2 regions of the Klebsiella grimontii genome follow, and region 2 is predicted to be linked to the other one. Evidence: riboswitches for the same ligand, from Rfam matches in the RefSeq annotation. Region 2 holds a riboswitch; the other holds the start of a gene.
What was found. A riboswitch is a leader RNA that binds a small molecule or an ion and turns the genes downstream of it on or off. The one in region 2 is predicted to bind thiamine pyrophosphate.

Region 1 (5,934 bases), 610 kb from region 2:
CGCCACCATAAAGCAATCCACCCGCCAGCTGTCGGAGAGGCCAATTAATGCGCCAAGGCCAATTTTATCAATCCCCGCCTGTCCGAGCCTGTCCGGCGTATCCAGCCGCCAGAAAAAGTCCTGCTTTTTCCCTTTCAGATGATGTTTCGCATACATGCTTTCATGATAGGTCTCCTGATAGACCATCACTCCGTCCAGGCCGAGGGTTTTCAGCTCGGCGTACTCTTCCATCGCCAGCGGCTGAACCTCCATCTGCAGCGAGGCGAACTGGCGGCGAATCGCGGGCAGATGTTGACGAAAATAGTCCATGCCGACTTTGCCCTGATGTTCGCCGGTGACCAGCAGCAGATGCTCAAAGCCCATTGCGCGGATCGCCGCGCATTCACGGGCAATTTCCGTTTCATCCAGGGTCTTGCGCTTGATGCGGTTACTCATTGAGAAACCGCAGTAGGTACAGTCGTTGGCGCACAGATTCGAGAGATACAGCGGGACATAAAAGCTGACGGTATTGCCAAAGCGCTGGCGAGTCAGGCGCTGGGCGCGCTGGGCCAGAGGCTCCAGATAATCCGCGGCGGCGGGCGAGAGCAGGGCCATCATATCGTCGCGGCTAAGCTGTTTGGCCGCCAGGGCGCGTTCAACGTCGGCGGGAGTTTTCCCGTTGATCCGCAGGCGAATGTCGTCCCAGTCCAGCTGCCGCCAACGGTCAGTGAAGGTGTTCATACCCGCGCCTCCAGAAAGCCGGTCAGCGGGCTGGTGGCCTGCGCCTGCGTGCTGCGCGCGCCCGGGCCAGCCTGCCGCGCCAGCAATCCGGCATCGATCGCTAAGCGGAAGGCGCGGGCCATGGTTACCGGATCGTCGGCGACGGCGATGGCGGTATTCACCAGTACCGCGTCAGCGCCCATTTCCAGCGCCTGCGCCGCGTGGCTCGGTACGCCTATACCCGCATCAACGACCACCGGGACCGTGGCCTGCTCGATAATAATTTCCAGCATCGCTTTGGTTTCCAGTCCCTGATTGGAGCCAATTGGCGCGCCGAGCGGCATCACCGCCGCGCAGCCCGCTTCTTCCAGACGTTTGCACAGCACCGGATCGGCGCCGCAGTAGGGCAGCACCACGAAGCCTTCTCGTACCAGAATTTCCGCCGCTTTCAGCGTTTCAATCGGGTCGGGGAGCAGCCAGCGGGCGTCCGGGTGAATTTCTAGTTTCAGCCAGTGAGTACCCAGCGCTTCCCGCGCCAGACGGGCGGCAAAGACCGCTTCTTCCGCCGTTTTGGCGCCGGAGGTGTTGGGTAGCAGGCTAACGCCAGCCGCCAACAGCGGCGCGAGGATCGCGTCATTATGCTGACGAAGATCGACGCGCTTCATCGCCAGCGTTACCAGCTGGCTGCCGGAGGCGCGAATGGCCTCCACCATGACGTTGGGGGCAGCGAATTTACCGGTGCCGGTGAAAAGATGGGACTCAAACGTTTTATCCGCAATACGTAACATATCAGCCTCCAGCAATAACCTGAAAAAGCAGGATTTGGTCGCCTTCCTGCAAAAGATGATCTTCCCACCGTTCACGCGGCAGGATGCATTGATTGAGCGCCAGCGCGACGCCCGGCTGCTGCTGTTCCAGCTGCGTGAGCAGAGCGGCGACGGAGGTCGCTTCGGCGCACTGCAACGGTTCATCGTTAAACCACACCTGCATGCTGCCCTCCACAGACCGGACAACCCTGAGCCCGCTGGAGCGCGAGAGTGCGCCAGCTGCTGGTGCGGGCATCGAACAGGCGCAGAGCGTTACGCGGCGTGGCCATGCCGGCGAGCAGCTTGATGGCCTCCAGCGCCTGTAACGTGCCCATCATGCCGACCACAGGGCCGATGATGCCCGCCGTACGGCAGTTGCGTTCGGGCTCGTTAGCGTCCGGCCACAGGCAGCGATAGCAGCCCTGGTCCCACGGCGGCGTCAGTACCATCAACTGGCCCCCCAGCCCGACGGCGCTGGCGGTAATCAGCGGGGTTTGAAGCGCGACGCAGGCGGCATTGATCGCCTGTCGGGTCGCCATGTTATCGGTGCAATCCAGTACCACATCGGCCTTCGCCACTTCATCCTGCAGGGCCTCTCCGCCTAAACGCTGCTTCAGCGCAATCAGCTCAATCTGCGGATTAAGGCGAGCCAGCCGGGCCCTGGCGGCAGCGGCTTTGGAGCGCGAGATATCATCGCTGGTGAACAAAATTTGCCGCTGCAGGTTGCTGACGTGCACGTCGTCATCGTCGGCCAGCACCAGCGTGCCGACGCCGGCCCCGGCCAGATAGAGCGCGGCGGGAGAGCCCAGCCCGCCGAGACCCACGAGCAGCACCCGGCTGGCCAGCAGCTTTTGCTGGCCTTCAATGGCGATATCCTCCAGCAGCAGCTGGCGGCTATAACGCATAAAATCGCTGTCATTCATCACCGGCTCCCGCTATCTCGAGCAGCCGAGCCGTTGCCTGTCGCCAGTCGGCCGCCTGAGTAATGGCGCTGACCACCGCAACGCTGCCGACGCCGGTCGCCAGTACCGCCGGGGCGCGTTCAAGGCTGATGCCGCCAATCGCCACGGTCGGATAATCGCCCAGACGCTGAATATGCTGCGCGAGCTGCTCCAGTCCCTGGGGGGCGGAGGGCATCTGCTTGGTTTGCGTTGGAAAAACGTGCCCGAGGGCGATGTAAGAGGGACGAGCCGCCAGCGCGATATCAATTTCCATATCGTCATGCGTGGAAACCCCCAGGCGCAGCCCGGCGTTGCGGATGGCGCTGAGATCGGTGGTTTCCAGATCCTCCTGGCCTAAATGCACGCCGTAAGCCTGATGTTTGATGGCCAGGCGCCAGTAATCATTAATAAACAGCCGCGCATCATATTTGCGCCCCAGCGCGATCGCGGCGACCACATCGTCTTCGACTTCGCTATCGCGTTTATCCTTGATGCGCAGCTGGATAGTGCGAACGCCCGCGTCCAGCAAGCGTTCGATCCACGCAACGCTATCGACGACCGGATAAAGCCCCAGGCGGAAAGGAACTGCGGGAAAATCGGGTTGATACATCAGGCTTCCTCCTTTTTCAGGTAGATCTCGCCGCCGCGGGCGCGAAAGGTATCCGACATATCGGCCATCCCCACTTCGATGGTCTGTGCGGCGGCATAGTCGCGAACTTCCTGGCTTATCTTCATTGAACAAAATTTGGGACCGCACATGGAGCAGAAGTGGGCGACTTTGCCGGACTCCTGCGGCAGGGTTTCGTCGTGGTAAGCGCGAGCGGTGAACGGGTCGAGCGCCAGGTTGAACTGGTCTTCCCAGCGGAACTCGAAGCGTGCTTTCGACATGGCGTTATCGCGGATCTGCGCGCCGGGATGGCCTTTGGCGAGGTCGGCGGCGTGGGCGGCGATTTTGTAAGTAATCAGTCCCTGCTTAACGTCTTCTTTATTCGGCAGGCCGAGGTGCTCTTTTGGCGTCACGTAGCAGAGCATCGCGCAGCCGAACCAGCCGATCATGGCGGCGCCGATACCCGAAGTGAAGTGGTCGTAGCCCGGTGCGATATCGGTGGTGAGCGGCCCTAAGGTGTAGAAAGGCGCTTCGTGGCAGTGCTCCAGCTCTTCGGTCATATTGCGCTGAATCATCTGCATCGGCACATGGCCCGGGCCTTCGATCATTACCTGCACGTCATACTCCCAGGCGATTTTGGTCAGTTCGCCCAGGGTGTGCAGCTCGGCGAACTGCGCTTCGTCGTTGGCATCCTGAATCGAGCCGGGACGCAGGCCATCGCCCAATGACAGCGAGACGTCATAGGCGGCGCAGATTTCGCAAATTTCGTGGAAATGCTGATAGAGAAAGTTCTCTTGATGATGGGATAAGCACCATTTCGCCATGATTGAGCCGCCGCGGGAGACGATGCCGGTCAGGCGCCTGGCGGTCATCGGCACGTAGCGCAGCAGCACGCCCGCGTGGATGGTAAAGTAGTCCACCCCTTGCTCAGCCTGCTCGAGCAGCGTATCGCGGAAAGCTTCCCAGGTAAGATCTTCGGCAATCCCGTTGACCTTCTCCAGCGCCTGGTAGATCGGCACCGTACCGATCGGTACCGGGCTATTACGCAGGATCCACTCGCGGGTCTCGTGAATATAGCGGCCGGTGGAAAGGTCCATCACCGTATCCGCTCCCCAGCGCGTCGCCCACACCAGCTTCTCGACCTCTTCTTCTATCGACGAGGTGACCGCCGAGTTGCCGATATTGGCGTTAACCTTCACGAGGAAGTTGCGGCCAATAATCATCGGCTCGGATTCTGGATGATTTATATTGGCCGGGATAATCGCGCGCCCGGCGGCGACTTCAGCGCGCACAAACTCCGGGGTGATATTCTCCGGCAGCCGCGCGCCAAACCCAACGCCCGGATGCTGCCGGCGCAACACTTCGCCACGAATACGCTCGCGGCCCATATTTTCGCGAATGGCGATGAACTCCATCTCCGGGGTGACAATCCCCTGCCGGGCGTAGTGCAGCTGAGTCACGCATTTCCCGACCATGGCGCGCCTGGGGGTGAGCAGGCCGGTAAAGCGCAGCTCGTTGAGGCCATCATCCGCCAGCCGCTGTTTGGTATACGCCGAACTGCGGTCGTTGAGTTCTTCACAATCGCGACGCGCATCAATCCATGGCTGACGCAGTTTTTTCAGACCCTGCTCAACGTTAATCGCGATGTGCGGATCGCCGTAGGGGCCGGAGGTGTCATAGACCGGAATCGCTTCATTCGCTTCGTATTGCGGATTATCTTTGCTGCCGCCGATAAGGGTCGGGCTAAGCTGGATTTCGCGCATCGGGACGCGAATATCTTCCCGCGAACCGTGGATATAGATGCGCTGCGAATTGGGAAATGCGGTACCTTCCAGCGTGTCGATAAAGCGCTGGGCGTGTTCGCGTTGCTCTCGACGCGTGAGTTTTGTTGTAGACATAGCTCATTCCAGTTAAACAGGATATGGCTTGCCAGACGACGGATGGAGTAACAGATGCGATCGGCCCTGAAGAGGCTGACGCTAAACGCAGTTTACTCTTGTTCCCTTCGCAGGTATTAGCCTGATCAGGTTCCGCGGATCCCGAATAAACGGTCTCAGCCTTTTCCAGTGTGGAAAATGGGCACTCCGACAAGATGACATCCCCTCTCAGCGAGGGGGAATGTATGTAAACTACGCGTTAATGGTTCACAACTCAAGCGGTCGGCGCGATATTGTCGCTGACGTTATCTTTTTGACTGTGGGCGACGGCGAGGGCGATCAGGCTATCTTCCAGCGCAAAGCGCGCTTCCAGCGCTTCGCCGATATCCGACAGCGCCTGCTGGAACTCGAGGTAGTTATCGTGATCGATGGCGTTTTCGAGGCAGGAGTCGTAGTAATCCATGATCTGCTGGGTATTAGCCTGCAGCTGTGGATAAATCTTCGTGGCGGCTAAAAGTGGCGTATCGCCTTCCAATTCGCCGATAAAGCGTTCATAAATATTAAAATGGCCGGAGGAGAGGTAGTCCACCAGGCTTTGACAAAAATCGTCCAGCGCTTTCTCATTAAGCCGCATAAAGGATTCTTTGCCAGGCTTCAGGCCAACCAGGTTGTAGTAAGCCACAAGCAAATGCTTACGTACTTGTAGCCAGCGATCGACCAGTTTATTGCTGCCTCCAACACGTTCCGTCAGGTTTTCCAGCTGGTTTAACATGGTTGACTCCGCAAGGATTTAAGAGAAATACGTTGCTCACCAAAATGTAAATTTAATGTTAAAAGTGCCAGTAAAATAAAGGTAGTGCAATAGATATGGATCGTATTATTGAAAAATTAGATCGCGGCTGGTGGATCGTCAGCCACGAACAGAAATTATGGTTGCCCGACGGGGAATTACCCTATGGCGAAGCGGTAAATTTTAATCTTGCTGGCCAGCCCGCGCTGCGAAT
Region 2 (5,934 bases):
TTTTATCACGAACCGCATCAATCAAAAACGGCAAATAAAGCAGAGCTGGAGTATATCGGCGTAGAAAATACGGCTGCCGCCAATGAAAATATCCCTTTCAACTGGCCGGATGCGAAGCGTCTACTCTGCTGCCGACAAATCATTGGCGCCAGTCTTGGGCAATTTGCCGGTAACACCACGCTGGTGTTCTTCCTGACATGGTTCCCGACTTATCTGGCCAACGAACGCCACTTACCGTGGCTACACGTGGGTTTCTTCGCCTCCTGGCCGTTCCTGGCCGCCGCTATCGGGATATTTTTCGGCGGCTGGGCATCCGATAAAATATTAAAGAAAACCCAGTCGGTTAATATTAGCAGGAAGCTGCCTATTATTTCCGGACTGCTGCTTTCGAGCTGCATCATCCTTGCTAACTGGGTCGACAGTAATACCGCAGTGATTATTATCATGTCGGTAGCTTTTTTCGGCCAGGGGATGGTCGGCCTCGGCTGGACGCTTATTTCTGATATTGCACCAAAAAATATGGGCGGCCTGACCGGCGGGATCTTCAACTTCTGCGCAAATATGGCGTCAATTATCACCCCATTAATTATTGGCGTCATCATATCAATGACTGGAAATTTTTTCTACGCGCTAATTTATATCGGTTTAACCGCACTAATTGGCGTTATCGCCTATATTTTTATTATCGGTGATATCAAAAGAATTGAATTGAAATAACCGGCCCAGACATTGCCCCGGCTTCCTGCCGGGGCAATGAAAACGCTTAGATATCTTTCACCCTGCTGGTCATAAACAGCGTCACCAGGGAAATCGCGGCAATCGTCCAGTAGACGCTGGCGTGCCCATAGCTTTGCGACAGCGCGCCCTGAATGACCCCGGCCAGAATGACTCCGGTGGAAATACTGTTGGTAAACAGCGTCGTCGCGGCCCCCGCCCTTCCGGGCATCAGATCCTGAAACCACAGCATGCCAATCCCGGCCACAATGCCGATAAAGACGGCATTAAATAGCTGTAAAATCAGCAGCGCAACCCGGTCGTGAAACAGAATCAGGCCGATATAAAACAGCACGCCCGCCGCAACCGCCGTCACCATCATATTGCGCTTGCCCCAGCGCTTGACGTAGTAGCCCGCCAGAATCATCGCCGGGATCTCCAGCCCGGCAGCGGTGCCCATCAGGATCCCAGCAAGGCTGTCCGGCAGGCCAAGATCGCTGCTGATCCACAGAGGCATATCAATGATATACATGGTATTGCAGGTCCACATCAGCGTGGAGGCGATAAACAGCATCCGCACGTTTTTATCGTGCCACCCTCCGGCCTGCACCAGCACTTCGGCCCCTTCCGAGGGTTGTTCAACGCGGGCGACCGACGGTAGCTTAAAAGCGATCAGCGCCAGGCTAATGACAAAGATCCCGGCGGCAATGGAGAACATGGTGGTGAAGCCATAATTCAGCGCCAGCATAAAAGCCAGCGGTGGGCCAATGACCCACGCTAGCGAGAGCTGCGCACGCATTATCGAACTGAACATCACCACTTCGCGCGCCGAGCTATCGGCATATTCCCGCGCCAGAGCGAAGAGCTGCGGCATCGCGGCATTCGCCACGGAGGCCAGCATAACCCCGCAGGTAATCAGCGTCAGATAGTGGCGATTGAACGCAAACAGCAGCGCGTTTCCCACCGCCATCAGGCAGCAAAACATAATCAGCCGTCGACGATCGCCTCGACTATCGGAGCGTTTAGCCAGCGCCAGGCTGACCAGAATCCCGGCAATGGCGTTAACGGTATAGAACAGCCCCACCCAGAAAGGCTGCGCACCGACTTCGCGGCTAAGAAATAAGCTGAGCGTCGGCGCCTGCAGCGCGCCTGCGATCCCCATCATGAAAGCGACAAGCATAAAAGCGGCGTAAACGCCGTTAAGCCGACGCCCCATCGTCATTAACCACAGCATGAAATATCCTTAAACACGCGAAGAAGAAAACGAAAAAAGCCAGCAGAAGTTTTCTGCTGGCGGGTGATTCTATACTCTATGGATTTCGAGTTGCGGGCAGGCGGCCAGAACGTAAGTCCCTGGGAACATAGATAACTATGTGACCCGGGCGAGCGGGCGCGGCCAATGCACCTGCAGCTTGAAAGACGACGAGTATAACACCAATACTCAGTCACACATGATGTCTGCAAGTCAATGTTCAGAGGTCTGCGACGTAACTCCCCACTGCATCAGTTCACCGAGAATTTCCTGCTGTCTTCCTGCCATCAGGCGGGCCAGCCAGGACGCATCCTGCGTCGCAGAAAAGTAGCATTGGTAGAACTGTTTTGCGGTTGACCTCATCATATCCACCTCCTCGCTTCATCGACGTGGATTATTGCCTTAATATAGGAAGTAATAAATTGCTGAGTTTTTATCAGGAGTTCCCCTTTTATGTCTTCCGGTCGTTTACAACAGCAGTTCATCCGCCTGTGGCAGTGCTGCGATGGCAAGTCGCAGGAGACAACGCTGAATGAACTGGCAGAGATGCTAAGCTGCTCGCGTCGTCATATGCGTACCTTACTCAACATGATGGAGGCGCGCGGCTGGCTGACCTGGGAGGCGGAGGCCGGACGCGGCAAGCGTTCCCGGCTCGCTTTTCTCTATACCGGTCTCGCGCTGCAGCAGCAGAGGGCGGAAGATCTGCTGGAGCAGGACAGAATCGATCAGCTGGTACAGCTGGTGGGCGATAAAGCCGCCGTCCGGCAAATGCTGGTTTCCCATTTAGGCCGCAGCTTTCGCCAGGGTCGGCATATCCTGCGCGTGCTCTACTACCGGCCGATGAAAAATTTGCTGCCCGGCAGCGCGCTGCGCCGCTCGGAAACCCATATCGCCCGGCAGATTTTTAGCGCTCTCACCCGGGTAAATGAGGAAAATGGGGAACTGGAGGCCGATATTGCTCACCATTGGCAGCAGATCACCCCGACCCACTGGCGCTTTTTCCTGCGTCCGGGGATTCATTTTCATCATGGTCGCGAACTGGAGATGGAGGATGTCATCACCTCCCTGCAGCGCAGCAACGCGCTGCCGCTGTTTTCTCATATCGAGCGTATCGACTCCCCTACCGCCTGGACTCTCGACATTCATCTCAGCCAACCCGACCGCTGGCTACCGTGGTTGTTAAGCCAGGTACCGGCCATGATCCTGCCGCACGAGTGGCAGTCGATGGACAATTTCTCCAGCATCCCCGTCGGCACAGGGCCCTACTCGGTGGTGCGCAATAACCAGAATCAGCTCAAAATTCACGCCTTTGACGACTATTTCGGCTACCGGGCGCTGATCGATGAAGTGAACGTCTGGGTCCTGCCGGAAATCAGCGAAGAGCCCAACGGCGGGTTAACGTTACAGGGCACCACACAAAGCGAGAAAGCGGTAGAAAGCCGTCTGGAAGAGGGTTGTTATTACCTGCTGTTCGACGCCCGCAGCCCGCTCGGCGCCAACGCGGCGGTACGCCAGTGGTTAAGCTATCTGTTCCAGCCCGCCAGCCTGCTCTACCACGCCGGCGAGCACTATCAGGGAAACTGGTTCCCGGCCTATGGTCTGCTGCCCCGCTGGCATCACGCGCGCAGCCACGCCTGCGAAAAACCGCCGGGCCTGGAAACGGTCAGGCTGACCTACTACCAGGACCATGTCGAGCATCGCGTGATCGGCGGGATCATGGCGACGCTGCTGGCCGAGCATCAGGTTAAGCTGGAGATTCAGGAACTGGAATACCAGGAGTGGCACCGCGGTGAAGCGGTCAGCGACGTGTGGCTTAACAGCGCCAACTTTACCTTGCCGATCGATTTTTCCCTGTTTGCCTGGCTGTATGAAGTCCCGCTAATTCGCAACTGTATTCCCATCGACTGGGAGGAAGACGCAAGCCGCTGGCGCGCGGGAGAGCTTAACCCCGCCACGTGGAGCCAGCAGCTGCTGGCCAATCAAACCGTGGTGCCGCTGATTCACCACTGGCTGATGATCCAGGGGCAGCGCAGTATGCGCGGCGTACGCATGAACACGCTCGGCTGGTTTGACTTTAAATCCGCGTGGTTCGCGCCGCCGGAACCGTAATGCTTTCAGTCCGCTGACAAAATCATTACACTAACTGCCGTTCTCAACGGGGTGCTGAATTATGGCTGAGAAAATACCCGTCGAACCTGATCCGGATAACGCCGGCGAAGGGATTTGAGGCCCACTCAAAATCCTTTGCCACCCCTTTTTCTGAGGTGCAAAGTGTTGAAAAAATTACTCCCGCTGCTGGCGCTGGTCGCCGCGCCCGTTTTTGCCAAACCGCTACTCACCGTTTATACCTACGACTCGTTCTCCGCCGACTGGGGCCCCGGCCCGGCGGTTAAAAAAGCCTTTGAAGCCGACTGCGGCTGCGAACTGAAGTTCGTGGCGCTGGAAGACGGCGTCTCGCTGCTCAATCGTCTGCGCATGGAAGGCAAAAACAGCAAAGCCGACGTGGTGCTTGGGCTGGATAACAACCTGCTGGAAGCCGCCTCGCAGAGCAAACTGTTCGCCAAAAGCGGCGTACCGGCCAGCGCGGTCAGCGTACCCGGCGGCTGGGACAACGACACCTTCGTCCCGTTCGATTACGGCTACTTCGCTTTTGTTTACGATAAAAACAAGCTGAAAAATCCGCCGAAAAGCCTGAAAGAGCTGGTTGAGGGCGAGCAAAAATGGCGGGTGATTTATGAAGATCCGCGTACCAGCACGCCGGGTCTGGGGCTGCTGCTGTGGATGCAAAAAGTGTACGGCGATAAAGCGCCGGAAGCCTGGCAGAAGCTGGCGGCGAAAACCGTCACCGTCACCAAAGGCTGGAGCGAAGCCTACGGCCTGTTCCTGAAAGGCGAGAGCGATTTGGTGCTGAGCTATACCACCTCCCCGGCCTACCATATTATTGAAGAGAAGAAAGATAACTACGCCGCGGCGAACTTCGCGGAAGGTCACTATTTACAGGTTGAAGTCGCCGCCCGCACCGCGGCCAGCAAGCAGCCGGAGCTGGCGGAAAAATTCCTCAAATTTATGGTCTCGCCGGGCTTCCAGAACGCGATCCCGACCGGCAACTGGATGTATCCGGTCACCCAGGTTGCGCTTCCGGCGGGCTTTGACGCGCTGATGAAACCGCAAACGACCCTCGAATTTACCCCGCAGCAGGTGGCCGCCGAACGCCAGAACTGGATCAGCGCATGGCAACGCGCCGTCAGCCGCTAGCTTTCGCCTGGCTCCTGCCGGGAGTCACGGCGGCCATCATTCTGGTCGTCGTGGCGCTGGCCGCCTTTCTGGCGCTGTGGTTCAGCGCGCCGGAAGCGGCCTGGGGCGTGCTGATCGGCGATAGCTATCTCTGGCACGTCGTACGCTTCTCTTTCTGGCAGGCCTTTCTTTCGGCGCTTTTTTCGGTGCTGCCGGCGATATTTCTCGCCCGCGCCCTCTATCGGCGTCGATTCCCCGGGCGAACGCTGCTGCTGCGCCTTTGCGCAATGACCTTAATTCTGCCGGTGCTGGTGGCGGTCTTCGGCATCCTCAGCGTCTACGGCCGTCAGGGCTGGCTGGCCGAATTATTTAACGCTTTCGGCTGGCAGTGGTCGTTCTCGCCCTACGGGCTGCAGGGGATCCTGCTGGCGCACGTATTCTTTAATATGCCGATGGCCACGCGCCTGCTGCTACAAACGCTGGAAAATATCCCCGGCGAGCAGCGGCAAATCGCCGCCCAGCTCGGCATGCGCGGCTACGTCTTCTTCCGCCTGGTGGAGTGGCCGTGGCTGCGCCGGCAAATTGCTCCGGTCGCGGCGCTGATCTTTATGCTCTGTTTCGCCAGCTTTGCGACCGTGCTGTCGCTGGGCGGCAGCCCGCGGGCAACCACCATCGAACTGGCGATTTACCAGGCCCTTAATTTCGACTACGACCCGGGCCGCGCGGCGATGCTG

Region 1: linked by a shared signal. The riboswitch ahead of thiC (phosphomethylpyrimidine synthase ThiC) and the one ahead of thiB (thiamine ABC transporter substrate binding subunit) in region 2 are both predicted to bind thiamine pyrophosphate.

Annotation. Positions count from the first base shown of each region.
Region 1 covers NZ_CP169721.1:5,396,615-5,402,548, reverse strand. Annotated here, with positions in the region: gene thiH (2-iminoacetate synthase ThiH) at 1-720, opposite strand, end outside; gene thiG (thiazole synthase) at 717-1,487, opposite strand; gene thiS (sulfur carrier protein ThiS) at 1,489-1,689, opposite strand; gene ACE3MN_RS25290 (HesA/MoeB/ThiF family protein) at 1,673-2,428, opposite strand; gene thiE (thiamine phosphate synthase) at 2,421-3,056, opposite strand; gene thiC (phosphomethylpyrimidine synthase ThiC) at 3,056-4,951, opposite strand; TPP riboswitch at 5,037-5,150, opposite strand; gene ACE3MN_RS25275 (Rsd/AlgQ family anti-sigma factor) at 5,205-5,702, opposite strand; gene nudC (NAD(+) diphosphatase) at 5,798-5,934, shown strand, end outside.
Region 2 covers NZ_CP169721.1:4,783,588-4,789,521, forward strand. Annotated here, with positions in the region: gene ACE3MN_RS22425 (MFS transporter) at 1-717, shown strand, start outside; gene ACE3MN_RS22430 (sugar efflux transporter) at 764-1,948, opposite strand; gene sgrT (glucose uptake inhibitor SgrT) at 2,180-2,332, opposite strand; gene sgrR (HTH-type transcriptional regulator SgrR) at 2,420-4,075, shown strand; TPP riboswitch at 4,113-4,206, shown strand; gene thiB (thiamine ABC transporter substrate binding subunit) at 4,238-5,221, shown strand; gene thiP (thiamine/thiamine pyrophosphate ABC transporter permease ThiP) at 5,197-5,934, shown strand, end outside.